Regions from separate parts of the Lysinibacillus sp. FSL K6-0232 genome, predicted to be linked through region 1. Evidence: riboswitches for the same ligand, from Rfam matches in the RefSeq annotation. Region 1 holds a riboswitch; the other holds the start of a gene.
What was found. Region 1 has a riboswitch for S-adenosylmethionine ahead of MHB42_RS02000 (O-acetylhomoserine aminocarboxypropyltransferase/cysteine synthase family protein). Riboswitches for the same ligand answer to the same signal wherever they lie in the genome.
Positions count from the first base shown of each region.

Region 2: it holds a riboswitch for S-adenosylmethionine, as region 1 does, so the genes downstream of both, MHB42_RS17785 (bifunctional homocysteine S-methyltransferase/methylenetetrahydrofolate reductase) here and MHB42_RS02000 (O-acetylhomoserine aminocarboxypropyltransferase/cysteine synthase family protein) in region 1, are expected to answer to the same signal.

Region 1 covers NZ_JBBOYW010000001.1:410,918-418,443, forward strand. Annotated here, with positions in the region: gene chrR (class II chromate reductase ChrR) at 1-616, opposite strand, end outside; gene MHB42_RS01990 (DASS family sodium-coupled anion symporter) at 755-2,236, opposite strand; gene MHB42_RS01995 (glycerol-3-phosphate acyltransferase) at 2,616-3,248, opposite strand; SAM riboswitch class I at 3,405-3,518, shown strand; gene MHB42_RS02000 (O-acetylhomoserine aminocarboxypropyltransferase/cysteine synthase family protein) at 3,635-4,936, shown strand; gene MHB42_RS02005 (hypothetical protein) at 5,238-5,624, shown strand; gene MHB42_RS02010 (IS4 family transposase) at 5,885-7,009, shown strand; gene MHB42_RS02015 (homoserine dehydrogenase) at 7,475-7,526, shown strand, end outside.
Region 2 covers NZ_JBBOYW010000001.1:3,619,671-3,627,196, forward strand. Annotated here, with positions in the region: gene MHB42_RS17775 (GNAT family N-acetyltransferase) at 1-3, opposite strand, end outside; gene metH (methionine synthase) at 77-3,508, opposite strand; gene MHB42_RS17785 (bifunctional homocysteine S-methyltransferase/methylenetetrahydrofolate reductase) at 3,501-5,348, opposite strand; SAM riboswitch class I at 5,483-5,583, opposite strand; gene hemG (protoporphyrinogen oxidase) at 5,683-7,077, opposite strand; gene MHB42_RS17795 (globin-coupled sensor protein) at 7,465-7,526, opposite strand, start outside.

The sequences.
Region 1 (7,526 bases):
GGCTATTATAATAGGCTTCCATTGTTTCGTTATATGCTGGTAAAAGCTCCTCATATTTTTGAGCATTGTATTCATTTTCATGTAATACAGCAGATACAGGTAAACGAGGTTTTACCTCATTGCGACGTGCAGGAACGCCGATTGTTAGCCCAAATAATGGGAAAACATAATCAGGTAGATTGAACAACTCACTGATTTCAGCAGGGTTATTGCGTACACCGCCAATATAGCAAATACCGTAGCCCATTGATTCAGCAGCAATCACAAAGTTCTGTGCAAATAATGACACATCTGCTACACCTACAAGGACATTTTCAGCGGAGTCAGCTACGATATCCACACTCTCTAATCTACCAGCCATTTGCAGGCGCTTAAAGTCAACACAAAAGACAAAAGCACCTCCGGAGGTTTCATATTGGCGTGGGTTGCCAGAAAGTAAACCTAATTTTTCCTTTTTCTCTTCATCTGTTACCCATATAACACTATAGGCTTGTACAAAATGTGATGTTGCAGCCATTTGTGCTGTAGCAATTAAATCTTCAATAATGTCTTTTGAAATAGGTTTACCATCATAAATACGCACTGAAGAATGGTTACGTAATAATTCTTTTACCATGTATAGACTCTCCTTTGTTTCTTTGTATATGAAAAGCATAGCACGCTTTATAGTCAAAATCGAACAAAGAAGAATATTTAATCACTTATAGGAAGTTCTATAAATTATCTCATAACGTAAAATATTTATAATGAAAATCTATAGAAGTCCAATCCATTTCCAATAAGTTGCAGAGAAGAGCAAAATCAAAATAAAGCCTACAACGGTTAATGGAATACCTGATTTCAGGAAGTCTTTTGTTGTAAATGCGCCCGTACCATAGGCAAGCATATTTTGTGGTGCGCTGATTGGTAGCAGGAAGCCAAAGCTAATGACAAATTGCTGTACAATGACGAAACCAACTTGGTCAACATTCGCCGTTAATGTTGATGCTAAAACGATAAATACTGGTATAAGCGCGGATGCTAAGCTTGTTGCACTTGCAAAGCCTAAATGAATCAAAATATTAAAGAGTGTGACGAGTGCAATCGTAGCTAAAATCGGCATAGAATCTAAACCAAGTGAGCCAAACACTTTATCGGATAACCATGATGCACCTTCCGTACTTAATAAAATCGTTCCTAGCATAATACCTACCGCAAAGACAATAATTGTTCCCCAAGGAATATGAGATTCAACTTCCTTCCATGTATATACACCGATTTTTGGTAATAATAAAATAGCAATAGCAATAATTGTGACGGTTGTTGTATCAAATGGATGAAGTCTTCCTTCAGTTGCCCAAAAGAACAGTAAGATAACAGAGGTAATAATTAAACGTATTTCAGGGCCTTTTAACGGACCAAGCTCTTCAAGTTGTTTCTTGATAACCTCTTTACCACCCTCAATATTGCTTGTTTCAGGTTTAATAAGCATAATCATGACGAAAAATAGCACAACTGACATAATAACGGAGAATGGACCAGCGTAGAGTAGCCATGCCCCCCAAGAAATATTCACATTAAATTGTTCTTGAATAAAATTTAATGCAACCATATTTTGGGCTGCTGCTGTTTTGATACCAATATTCCAAATAGAAACAGCTTGTACAGAAGTAATAACAAGTAGGGCAGCGAGTCGGCTATCACGTGGTAAACCAAATGCTGCGACCATTCCGAGTAAAATGGGAACAACGGCACCAGCACGCGCTGTAGCAGAAGGGACAAAGAATGCAAGGGCTATTGATACTAGAATAGCGCCAAATACAATAGCTTTCGTTTTTGTTCCTACAAGTGAAAGAATCCAGAGAGCGAGTCGCTTATGCAAGTTGGTAAGCTGCATTGCTGCTGCTAAAAAAAGAGCTGCTGCTACTAGAGCGACTGCGGAATTACTAAAGCCACTTAATGCAAGCTTTAGAGCACCTGCTGTACCTAATTCTGTTGTAGGGTCATTAACTGTTGGCGCAAGCCCAAGTAACACAGTAACAAGTGCAATAATCATCGCTGAGCTAACAGGATATGATACAGCTTCTGTTACCCAAAGAATAACTGCGAAGGCTAGGATGGCTAGAGAGCGCTGTCCTGCTACAGGTAGCTCACCATTATTCGGCAAAAATGTAATAATAATTAGTAGGGCAAAGGCTAGCGCAATCCAGAGAGGCTTTAAATTACGTTTTGTAGCTTCTTGTTTCAGTGCTGACATATTTTCTCATCCTTTCTACACTATTATTCATAACATCGGTTAGGACAATACTTTATTAAGATAGAAAACTGTCCATTTTATTATAGAATAATCAGTATGTAAAATAATTACTTTTTAGAGCATTAAGCAGATAATAAAGAGAAAATATACGGTCATACAAAAGACAAAATAACTATGTAAGTAATTCAATGCCAGTGTATAGGGGATATTATAATTCCGATAAATATTTTTGTGGAAAAATGCTGAGCATGCTTTTATGATTACGCAGCACATTGTTAGTGAAGACAGGAGGCTGAAATTGCCAATGCCTCCATTGTTAATATTGTACCCGTTTCAAATAAATGCAATCGTAATAGTTTGTTAAATTTCTATAATAATACTATTTCTTTTTCTTAAATGCTGAGGTGACTTTAGGCTCTGTGCCTTTCACTAATCGTTTAATATTTTCAATATGTAAAATCATAGCGATGACAAAAAGCAATAGTGCGATAACAGTTGGGCCGATTCCGGGAATCCATAAATATGTGGCTGTACAAAAGACAAGATAAAACTCAAGTACACCAACAATTAAATAGTTTGTAGCAAACGATAAAATAACAAAAAGTATAAGTGCAAATAAACCAATTTTCCAATTCACAGCAAGCAAAATACCAATAATAGAGGCAGTCCCTTTACCGCCATTAAAGCCCATATAAAACGGGAAGTTATGACCTAAAATAACACCTGCAGCTATCAGGTATGTCAGCAGCCATATTTGCTCTTCTGTCAAAAATGTAGCATCCCCAAAATATAGGTGTGCACCAATAATGGCAATAACTCCTTTGCCAATATCAATGAGAGCGACTAAAACACCGTATTTCCAGCCAAGAGAAAGTGTGGCATTGGAGGCTCCAGCATTGCCATGACCAGCTTTTTTTAGGTCAACCCCCGATAAAATTTGCGCCACCTTCGAACCATGAATGCAGCCAATAAGATAGCCGACAATAAGAACAGTAATCACGGCTTTTACCATAAAAATACTCCTTTCGAATTGATTTCTAAAAATAATGTATGTGTTCATATTACGAAAAAAAGCAAACAGAAGTTTCGGAAAAAATAAAATTTATAGGTTGACAGAAAAAAACTCTATGTTTATACTGTGTAACAACGATGGAAATTGAATCACATACTCTTATCAAGAGCGGCGGAGGGACAGGCCCTATGATGCCCAGCAACCAGTGAGTGACGAACTTACTACGGTGCTAATTCCTGCAGATTCATGCTTGAATCTGGCAGATAAGGGGAGGAAAACTTGCAACTGCAACCCTCTTCTTAGCTGAAGAGGGTTTTTTGTTTTCTACAGAAAATCCTCCTCATCTCCGGTACCATCGTAAAAAAATAACCATTTGGAGGTATACAATGACAGATTTTAAACCAGAAACATTATTGTTACATGGTGGTCAAGAGCCAGACCCTGTGACAGGCACCCGTACAGTTCCTATCTATCGTTCAACAGCTTTTGTTTTTAAAGACACTGCTCATGCGCAACGTCTTTTTGCCTTAGAGGAAGCGGGGAATATTTACACACGTATTACAAACCCTACTGTAGATGTTTTTGAAAAGCGTGTAGCTTTATTGGAGGGTGGGACAGCGGCAGTAGCACTTTCATCTGGTGCAGCAGCGATTGCCTTCTCCATTTTAAACCTAGCAGGAGCTGGTGATGAAATAGTAGCAGCTAGTTCTTTATATGGTGGTACTTATAATTTATTCGCAAATACATTACCAAACTACGGTATTAAAACAATTTTTGTAGATGAAACAAACCCAGAAAATTTCCATGCAGCGATTACTGATAAAACGAAGGCTGTTTTTGCTGAAGTCTATGGTAATCCAAGCTTAAAGGTTTTAGATATTGAAGCGGTTGCTAAAATTGCTCATGACAACAGCTTGCCATTAATTATAGATAGCACATTTGCTTCTCCTTATGGCTCTACACCAATTGACTTTGGGGCAGATATTGTTGTTCATTCAGCAACAAAATGGATTGGTGGTCATGGTACAACTTTAGGTGGTGTTGTAGTAGATGCTGGTAAGTTTGACTGGACGAGTGGACGGTTCCCTGGCTTTACGGAGCCTGATGCTTCCTATCATGGACTACGTTATGGCATTGATACAGCATCCACTGCTTTTGCTACAAAGCTACGTGTACAATTATTACGCGACTTTGGTCCAACATTGAGCCCTGACGCTGCTTTTAATTTCCTACAAGGTTTAGAAACGCTTCATTTGCGTATACCTAAACATAATGAAAATGCATTGGCAGTGGCTGAATATTTACAAAACCACCCATCTGTGGAATATGTAAATTACAATGGTCTTGAGGATTTCCCTACACATCATTTGGCGAAGAAATATTTAAGAAATGGCTTCGGTTCAGTGCTTACCTTTGGCATTAAAGGTGGACGTGAAGCAGGAAGAAAGCTTATTGATAGTGTAAAGCTATTCTCACATGTAGCGAATGTAGGAGATGCTAAATCGTTAATTATACACCCAGCATCCACGACACATCAGCAATTATCAGCAGAGGAATTGGTCCAAGCTGGCGTAGCCGAATCGCTCATTCGCTTATCTATCGGCTTAGAGGCAGTGGAAGATATTATTGCTGATTTAGAACAGGCAATTGCACAAGCAACATCAGCTGAGCAAACAATAGAAGCTTAAGCTAGAGAAGATAAAGAGCAATGTTGTAGCGTTTACGTATTTTCTCATTTGAAGTGCCTCATTTGGTAATGCGTAAAACGTTGCTGCATCAGCTATTTACCTCATTTGGTAAATTGTCAGAACTTTCTCGAAAATAAAACCTAGTATTTTTATTTGTATTATTGACTTAAATAAAACCATGCTATATACTAGGAAATAATATAAATGAGCGACACTAACTTTTTAAAGGGTAAACAGTTAAAAGTGCTGTCTAACCAGCAGCTATTTCTCTCTAAAAACTGATGATAAAGGAGTGGTTTAAATGGGTAATATTTATAGTGCACAAAATATTGCATCTTATTTTATTTATGAACTAAACGAAGGTTATATATTTGTAAACAATAAGGCCATGCAACACTTACTTGCATCAGTTGAAGAAAAATGGCAACAAGCTTTTGGTCATACAGCATTTTATGAACAAATTTGTGCACAAGAAGAAGGCTATAGCGTAAAGGAAGTTTATGAAGCTTATCAAAGTTATGGTATAAGTCATATCCCACTTCCTGCAACAGAGTATTATTTAAAATATGGTACATTCCAATTAGTTGAACGTACATATGCTGTGCCGAATTTTACAGAGAAGGAAGTCAGCCTTGTTCAACAGGTTTTAACACAATATCGCTATCAATTGCTTTCAAAAGCAGGCTAAAACTCCCCTTATATCTTTAAGCTCATTCTCTGCTGCTACAGGGAATGAGCTTTTTTAATAGGGGTCTTGTTAACACTATATTTGCGTATACTATACAATAGAAGAAAACATTTATTTGTTGTAAGTCACTAGCGTCGCATTAAAATAATCCAACGCGTTTAATTAAACTGAAATTTCTGTCATCTATTCCAAGCATAAAAAAATCCTTTATACTGGTTGGTGGTAGCAAACCATCCAAATCCAATACAAAGGACTCAAGCATGGATAAGTTTACACGAAAAACATCATTTGAACAATGGTTTTCACCCATCTCCTCCACGAAATTCGCGGATTTGGTTGAAACCCATCAATTAAATAACTATACAAAGAAGCTATACATGGATTCATTTTTAAAACTACTGCTGTTCGCCCAACTGAATGAAGCCGAAAGTATGCGCGATGTGCAATTGAAGTTATTTTCAGATGAACTTCAACAAGCCACTAAATTAACATCCATCAGCTTTTCACAGTTAGGTCGTCGGTTAAATTACGTACCAACAGAGGTGTTTCAACAGGTATTTTATGATTTAGTCGCTCAAATTCACGAAAAGGCACAGTATAAGCAGCGCCGGCAAATCACGACACCATTGAAAATCATTGATTCGAGTACGTTGCCGTTGAATTTGAACAACCATAAGTGGGCTGAATTTCGCCAAACGAAGTCGGGCATCAAGCTTCATTTACGACTCATTTACGTAGAAGAAGGGCATTCGTATCCGGATCAGGCGATTCTCACAAATGCGATTGAGCACGATCATGGTCAGCTCGAACTGCTCGTTGACGACAAGGAATGCATGTACGTTTTTGACCGTGGTTATTTAGACTATAAACAATTTGATCAGATGACGGATGACGGTTATTTCTTTGTCTCGCGCTTACGAAAAAACGCAGCGGTTCGTGTCGTTGAAGCCTTTCAATTGCCCGAAGAATCAATCGCCTTATCCGATGAAATGATTTTAATTGGCACACCCCAAAACCGAGCAGAAAACTACTTTCGTCGGGTCAAAGTAACGGATACAAAAGGAAATGAGCTGCAGTTACTTACAAATCGGTTTGATTTAAACGCAGACGAAATCGCAGAACTGTACAAATCGCGCTGGGCAATTGAACTATTTTTCAAATGGTTGAAACAACACCTAAATATTAAAAAGTTTTACGCGCAAAGTGAACAGGGCGTGCATAATCAAGTCTACATTGCGATGATTGTGTATTGCCTACATGTGTTGGCACAACTGAACACGAATAGTTCGAAAACCTATTTAACAATTGGTCGATTATTAAAGGCAGCTCCATGGAAATCCGCTCACTTATGGGTTCGAAAAATTGCCGGGAAAGCGATTCCATAAAGGGTTCATCTTTTCTGTCGCACACGTCACAGGTTATAGTAAAAAAATGGATGACTACTACCTCTGCTTAAGTGTCTTCGTTTTTCTTCATAAAAGGAACGAAAAGAAAACAGAAAATTCAGTTAAAATTTATGCGACGCTAGTGGTTGTAAGTAAATAGTCAAGATTTGTTCAAATGTTATTCATATACTGTAAACACGTATAGTAAAGGGATTGAAAACGATTTCTTATGCACGTCTAGAAGAAACAAATGTCCATCCTAGAAAGATTTTTCTTGTGTGAACTATATATATGCGTTACAATTTTCTTTAAGTTAAATTTTGAATTATTTGAATTTGTAGAGTTTCTAAAATAATGGAGCTTGTACCAATATAAACAATAATTATAAGCTTTCGGTGTATATAACCTAAAAGCTAACAATAATTTTAGGAAACTGCGGAATGTAAGTTGGAGGGAATAACAGGAATGGCAACTATAAAGGCAGCGATTTTAGGATTTGGAACGGTAGGTCAAGGGA
Region 2 (7,526 bases), 3.2 Mb from region 1:
CATCCAGCTCATCTCCTTTTTGTCACAAAATGACCCTCCATAAGAAAAGAGGGTCATGTTTATTATACTTTACATTTTATACATTAAAGTAGCGAGCATCAGGATGTGCAAAAACAATGGCTGATACAGATGCCTCTGGCTCCATCATAAAGCCTTCTGTTAAATGAACACCGATATCCTCAGGCTTTAACAGACCAAATAACTTCTCCTGATCCTCTAAGTTTGGACATGCAGGATAGCCGAATGAAAAGCGTTGCCCTTGATATTTCGCTGCAAAACGATCACGCATTGTGAAATCTGTTGCATCTGGGAAGCCCCATTGATCACGGATTTCCTGATGCATACGTTCCGCAAAGCCCTCTGCTAATTCTAGTGCAGTCGATTGTAGGGCATGACTTTCAAGGAATTTTCCGTCCTCTTTTAATTGACGAGCCTGTGCCATTACCCCTTGCCCAGCCGTTACTACCATTAGCGCAATATAATCCATTTCGCCACTATCAACTGTTTTTAAGAAATCAGCAAGGCATAAAAACGGTTCTACTTGCTGGCGTGGGAACGTAAAGCGTTCAATTTCTGTTTTGCTATCAGCAGGATCATAAACAATTACATCATCCCCATCTGCTTGTGCAGGGAAAAATTGATATAAACCAGATGGCTTTAACAAATCACTTCTTAAATAATCATCCACTAACTCTTTGAGCTCCGTTGCTCTTGCATCGCCAGCATCTAATAATTGCTGTACTTGCCCTTTTAAGCCTAAATGATGCCCTAGCAATGTACGCATATTTACATATGGATATAAATGCGATACAGAGTAGTCCTTCTTCACATGGCGGCGTAAATCAGCAGGTACAAATACAGCTGCTTCCTTCACTGTACGAGCAGGCTTAACCGTTACTTCTTTTGCAGGACGAGCAGCACGCTTGGCATCTGCCTCTAAGCGTTGCTGACGAGACTCTTTGATTTCCTCTAAGAAGCTTTCACGCGCTTCCTTATCCATCAAACGATTTGCTTGCTCAAGCCCCTGCATAGCATCCTTCGCATAAATAACAGGGCCGTTGTATTCATTAGCAATTTTTGTTTCTGTAAAGCGTCGAGATAATGCTGCGCCACCAACCAAAATTGGTACATCAATCCCTGCCTCTTTAAAATCTTGTGCAGTAATTACCATTTGCTGTGCTGATTTAACAAGCAAGCCTGATAAGCCGATAAAATCAGGCTTTTCCTTACGAATAGCTTCTATTAATTGGGCTGGCGTTACCTTAATACCTAAATCAACAACCTTATAGCCATTATTACTTAAAATAATATCAACAAGGTTTTTCCCAATATCGTGCACATCACCTTTTACAGTAGCGAGCACCATTTTACCTTTACCAGCGCTCTCATCATTTTTTTCCATAAATTGCTCTAAATACGCAACAGCAGCCTTCATCACACCTGCTGATTGTAAAACTTCAGCAACAATTAACTGATTGTCATTAAATAAACGACCTACCTCAGCCATACCATCCATTAAAGGTCCATTAATAATATCCAGTGGTGACTCAAAGATTTCACGAGCAGCCTCCAAATCCTCAATAAGCCCCTCTTTTGTACCTTCTAATATATAGTAAGCTAAACGTCCTTCCACCGTTTTAGGAATATCCGCTTCCGTTTTTTCTTTCTTTTTATCACGATAGAAATCAGTAAATACGGCTAATGTTTCATCATTTGTATTAAATAATAAATCATTCGCTAGCTTAATTTCCTCTTCTGGAATAGACGCGTAACGCTCTAGCTTTTCCGTATTAACAATGGCATAATCTAAGCCTGCCTGTGTACAATGGTAAAGATAGACAGCATTTAACACTTCACGTCCAACAGGTGGTAAGCCAAATGAAATATTACTTACACCAAGCACCGTTAACGCTCGTGGCATTTTTTCTTTAATTAGACGAATCCCTTCAACTGTTTCCAGTGCAGAGCCAATATATTGCTCATCACCCGTACCTACTGGGAACATTAACGGATCAAAAATAATATCCTCTGGTGCAAGTCCCCATTTTTCGGTTAACAACTTGTAGGAACGTTCAGCAATTTCCAGCTTGCGATGACGATCAACTGCCATCCCCTGCTCATCAATTGTACCGACAACAACAGCAGCACCATATTTCTTCACAAGTGGCATAACAGCATCAAAGCGTTCTTCCCCATCCTCTAAGTTAATGGAGTTAATAATAGCTTTACCTTGTGAAAACTTCAGTGCTTCCTCAATGACTTTTTCATCAGTTGAGTCAATCACAAGAGGAACCTTCACCTTTTTGACAACCTCTTGCATAAAGCCACGCATATCTGCTAACTCATCACGGTCAGGGTTCGCTAAGCAAATATCAATAACATGTGCGCCATTTTTCACTTGTGCACGTGCAATTTCTGCTGCTTCCTCAAATTTCCCATCAATAATTAAATTTTTAAACTTACGGGAGCCAATGACATTTGTTCGTTCACCAATAAATAATGGACGCATTGAATCGTCATATAATAATGGCTCGATTCCTGAAACAGCATGACCATGTGTTGCTTCAGGTAATTGGCGTGGTTTTGCATCCTTTAACACTTCACGAATAGCTGCAATATGGGCTGGCGTTGTACCACAGCACCCTCCTACAATATTCAGCCAGCCTTTTTCTGCAAAGCCCTTTAGCTTTTGCGATAACGATTCTGGCGACTCATGATAACAGCCTTCCTCATCAGGTAAGCCTGCATTTGGATAACAGCTAATATAGCCTGTTGACAGCTCTGCTAATGAACGAATATGATCCGTCATAAACTCTGGCCCTGTTGCACAGTTTAAGCCCACTGATAATGGTTGAATATGCTCAATGGAAATATAAAAGGCATCAATAGTTTGCCCTGCAAGCGTTGTGCCCATTGGCTCAATTGTTCCTGAAATCATCACAGGTAGTTCTTTTCCAGTTGCCTCAAAAGCACGCGCTACACCTAGTGTACCTGCCTTGACATTTAACATATCCTGACTTGTTTCAAGCAACAATACATCTGCGCCTGCCTCAATTAATGCCTTTGCCTGCACATAAAAATTTTCCTCTAGCTCATCAAATGTAATACCACCTGTTACGGATAATGTTTTTGTTGTTGGTCCCATAGCTCCCGCAACAAAGCGTGGCCAATCAGATGTGGAAAAGCTATCCACTGCTTGGCGAGCAATTTCTACTGCACGCTTATTAATTTCCTCTGCTTTTGCACCAAGATTATACTCATTTAACACAATCGGCGTTCCACCAAATGTATTGGTACAAATAATATCTGCGCCTGCCTCCAAATATTTGCAGTGAACTTTCTCAATAATATCTGGTCTAGTGAGCACAAGATTTTCATTACAGCCATCGAGCTCCTCACCACCAAAATCCTCAGCTGATAAGTTTTCATTTTGCAACATTGTACCCATTGCGCCATCAAGGATTAAAATACGTTTCTCTAGTTGCTCTTCAATCAAGTGCTTAACCATCTATGCTTACTCCTTTTTTCTGTTCGTCCAATTGTTTGATATATTTCATTAACTCTAGTGTGACATCATAGCGTAAAAACGGTGTAATTAGGTAAATTCCATTGAAGTATTGTGCAGCCACTTCCACTAATTCCTTAGCAATGGCAATACCCTCCTGTGTTGCACGTTCCTTATCATCACCACAAGCTTTCATTCTTGCTAGAGCATCCTCTGATAATTTTATACCGGGAACCTCATGATGTAAAAACTCTGCGCTTTTATAGCTTGTGACTGGCATAATTCCAAGATAAATAGGTGCTTGTAAATGCTTTGTTGCCTCATAAATTTCCACAATTTTTTCTTTTGTATAAACAGGCTGTGAAATAAAGTAGTCAGCACCGTGCTCGATTTTTTTCTCTAAACGAGCTACTGCACGATCTAATACGCGCACATTTGGGTTAAAGGCAGCAGCAACTGAAAAGCTCGCTTTTTTACGAAGGGGCTTGCCTGAGAACGAAACACCTTCATTTAACTGCTTAATTAATTGGATTAATTCCATTGAAGATACATCATAAACACTTGTTGCTCCTGGGAAATCGCCTACTTTTGTAGGGTCACCTGTCACAGCTAGCACATCATGAATACCTAAAGCATTAAGCCCCATTAAATGTGACTGAAGACCAATTAAATTACGGTCTCGACATGTAATATGTGTAAGGGGACGTACACCATATGTTTCCTTTAATAATGCACCCATCGCAATATTACTAATGCGTGGAGAGGCTAGTGAGTTGTCTGCCATCATCACAACATCAGCACCAGCATTATATAATTGCTGCGCTCCCTCAATAAAGCCATCAATCTCTAAATGCCTTGGTGTATCTAGCTCTACAATTACAGAACGTTCACGCTTGACCTTTTCATAAAGAGATTCATGCTTAGCTGGTTCTGCTTCACGAACAACCTCAATTTTCACTGGCTTTGCATGCTTTTCACTAACTGGTGATAGCTCCTCTAAGTATTTCTTAGCTGCTGCAATATGTTTTGGCGTTGTACCACAGCACCCTCCAATTAAACGCACGCCTTGATCACGCAACGCTACAGCTGCTCGACCAAAATAATCAGCCTCTGATTCATAAACAACACGCCCATCCTCTAAATCAAGAAGCGAAGCATTTGGGTAAGCTGACATAAATGCCTTTTTAGGAAGCTCAACGCCTTCAAATGCTTGAATTGTATGATGCGGACCTAAACGGCAGTTTACACCAACCACATCTGCACCCAATGCCTCTAGATCATGCAATGCCTCATTTAAAGAAAGCCCATTTTGCAGCACACCTGGCTCATGCATTGACACTTGTGCAATAATCGGTAAAGCTGTTTTTGCTCGTAGCATTGTTAATGTCGCTGTTAACTCTTCAAAATCATAATACGTTTCAAGTAAAAGACCATCTGGATTCCCTGCCAGTAACACTGTTGCCTGCTCTTCGACAGCTGCTAGTATTTCCTCTAATGTTGCATCACTTTTACGAATGCCACGAATACCACCAATTGTTCCTAGCACAAATTGACCGCCATCCGCCGCTGCTCGTTTTGCAATTGTGATGGCCGCTTCATTAAATTGCTGAACACGTGACTCTAATCCATAACGAACTAATTTAATAGCATTTGCTCCATACGTATTTGTTTGAATCACATCAGCACCCGCTGCAATATATTCTCTATGAATCTTTTCAATTAATTCAGGCTTCTGTATATTCATTTCCTCATGGCAATATTCTAAGCCGTAGCCATAGAGTACCGTCCCTATTGCACCATCTGCCGTCAATACATGTGTTTTTAATCTTTCAAGTAATCCCATAAAATTGCCTCTCTTCCTTCTTAACTCTATCATTATCAACTATGCTTCAACATAATTGGAAGTTTTCGATCATCTCAAAAGAAAAAGCCCTCTTTCATAAAAAGAAGGCTTTAACGATTTGTCAATGTTGTTCCTTCTCATCTTCGACTACAAGAGTCTTCTGGATTTAGCACCTGACATAATGTTGGTTGCTGAAGCTTCATTGGGCCAGTCCCTCAGCTTCTCTTGATAAGAATTAAGTATGAATTTTTTAAATAATTAAAAGAATCATATCGTTTACAGGCGATTGAGTCAAGACTATTTCACAGAACAAAGTAATTTTTCGCTTAAAGTCTTAGAATTTAACTAATTTCTCTGCAAGCTCCTCGCCAATCTTTTTCCCATTTTGAATACAGGCACCAATGCCTACACCAAAATAAGAGCAGCCTGCAATCGCTAAATTCGGATAATTTTTATCTAGCTCCTGTTGCAGCCCTTGCAATGCCTCACGATGTGCTAAATCATATTTAGGCATTTGATCGATCCATTTTGTTACATTGACAACAGTAGGCTGCTCCTCAATCCCCAAGCTTTTGCGAATATCCTCCAAAGCAATGGCTGCCAATTCCTTATCTGTCATTAAACGTAGCTGTTCATACGCTGGATTAATGCTTTTATAAAAAAGTCGTACAAGTAATCTACTATCCTTCGATGTATGCTTCCATTTACGGCTTGTCCAAGTCGCTGCATTACATACAACATCCGAATTATGTGACACAATATAGCCTGTTCCATCTGCTGGCAATCGAGCATCTGGTATATTAAAGCCTAAATAAATCGTAATGGCTGACGCAGTTGTAAATTGATCAAAATAGTAATCTAAAGCTTTATCCTGTAAGATACTTTGTACGGCTTCATTTGGCAGCGCTAAAACAGCATAGTCCGCTACAATGCTTGCATTATTCGCTAGGGAAATTAGATAGTCACTTTCCTTTTTTTGAATACTTATCGTTTCCACGCCTTTTATAATTTCTACATCCGTTAACGTTTGCTCTAACTGGTTAATAAAGGAGGACAAGCCATTTTGGAACGATATAAATTTTTTGTTAGCTGCTTGCATAAATTGCTCACGATTTGCATCAAAGCCTTTAATAATACTGCCATAATTATCTTTATAATCAATTAGGTATGGCAAAGTAGAGGCAATTGAAAGCTGGTATAGATCGCCAGAATAAACACCAGCAAGCACAGGCGCAATTTGGTTTTGCACAAGCTCCTCTCCTAAATAATACGTTAAAAACTCTCCAATGGAGCTTTCCTTTGTAAAGCCCCTATTTGGTAATGCTAAGTCCTTTAATGCCTCTTGTTTACCTTGTTCTGAAATTAATGTACTTTGCTCAAGGGATTCGATACTCATTGGTATACCAAATGTAGAATCTGCTGGAATAGCATGAAGCTCATTGTTTGTATAAATATAGGAAATGCCTGTTTCGTTGTAAACTAATTGCTCTTCAAAATCAAGCTCCTGCACAAGCTCCATTACCCCTTTATGACGGGCTACAATGGAATCAGCACCTGTTTCCATAATAAAGCCTTGCTCATACGCTGAGTGTAATTTACCACCTAAATATGTATTTTTCTCAACAAGCACTAGTCGAACATCTAACTGTTTCTCCTTCACCTGACGTTGCAAATAATGCATTGTACATAATCCTGTAATACCGCCGCCTAATACAACAACTGTTTTCATCATTAACCGCCCCTATTTTTAGTTCTTCCTCTCTACAGTATAAACCTTTTTGCATCAAAATTAAGCTCAACCCTTTACAAAATTAGCAAAAGAGGTATGTTTCAAATGATTTTGAAACATACCTCTTTCTGTTGTGAAAGCGCAGTGCAACGCAGCAGCAGCACAAAACGATTTTCTGTGCGAAAGTGTAGCATCAGGTATAGCCTGTAAAAACTCAATTAAGAAAACTAACAATCAGTGAGTGTGTGCAAGCACCACTGATTGTTAGTTTCACTTTATTAGCCATTAATATTTCATTTAGAAAATTTTTTGATCGCCCTTTAAGTATGTAGCTTCACTCTCCGTTCGTGTACTTCTCATACATATATAGGGGATCGCTACCTTTGTTTAGTCATTTAAGTTTTGTGCAAAGCTTGCTAACTTTTCTGCTGAATTTGCTACCTCACTAA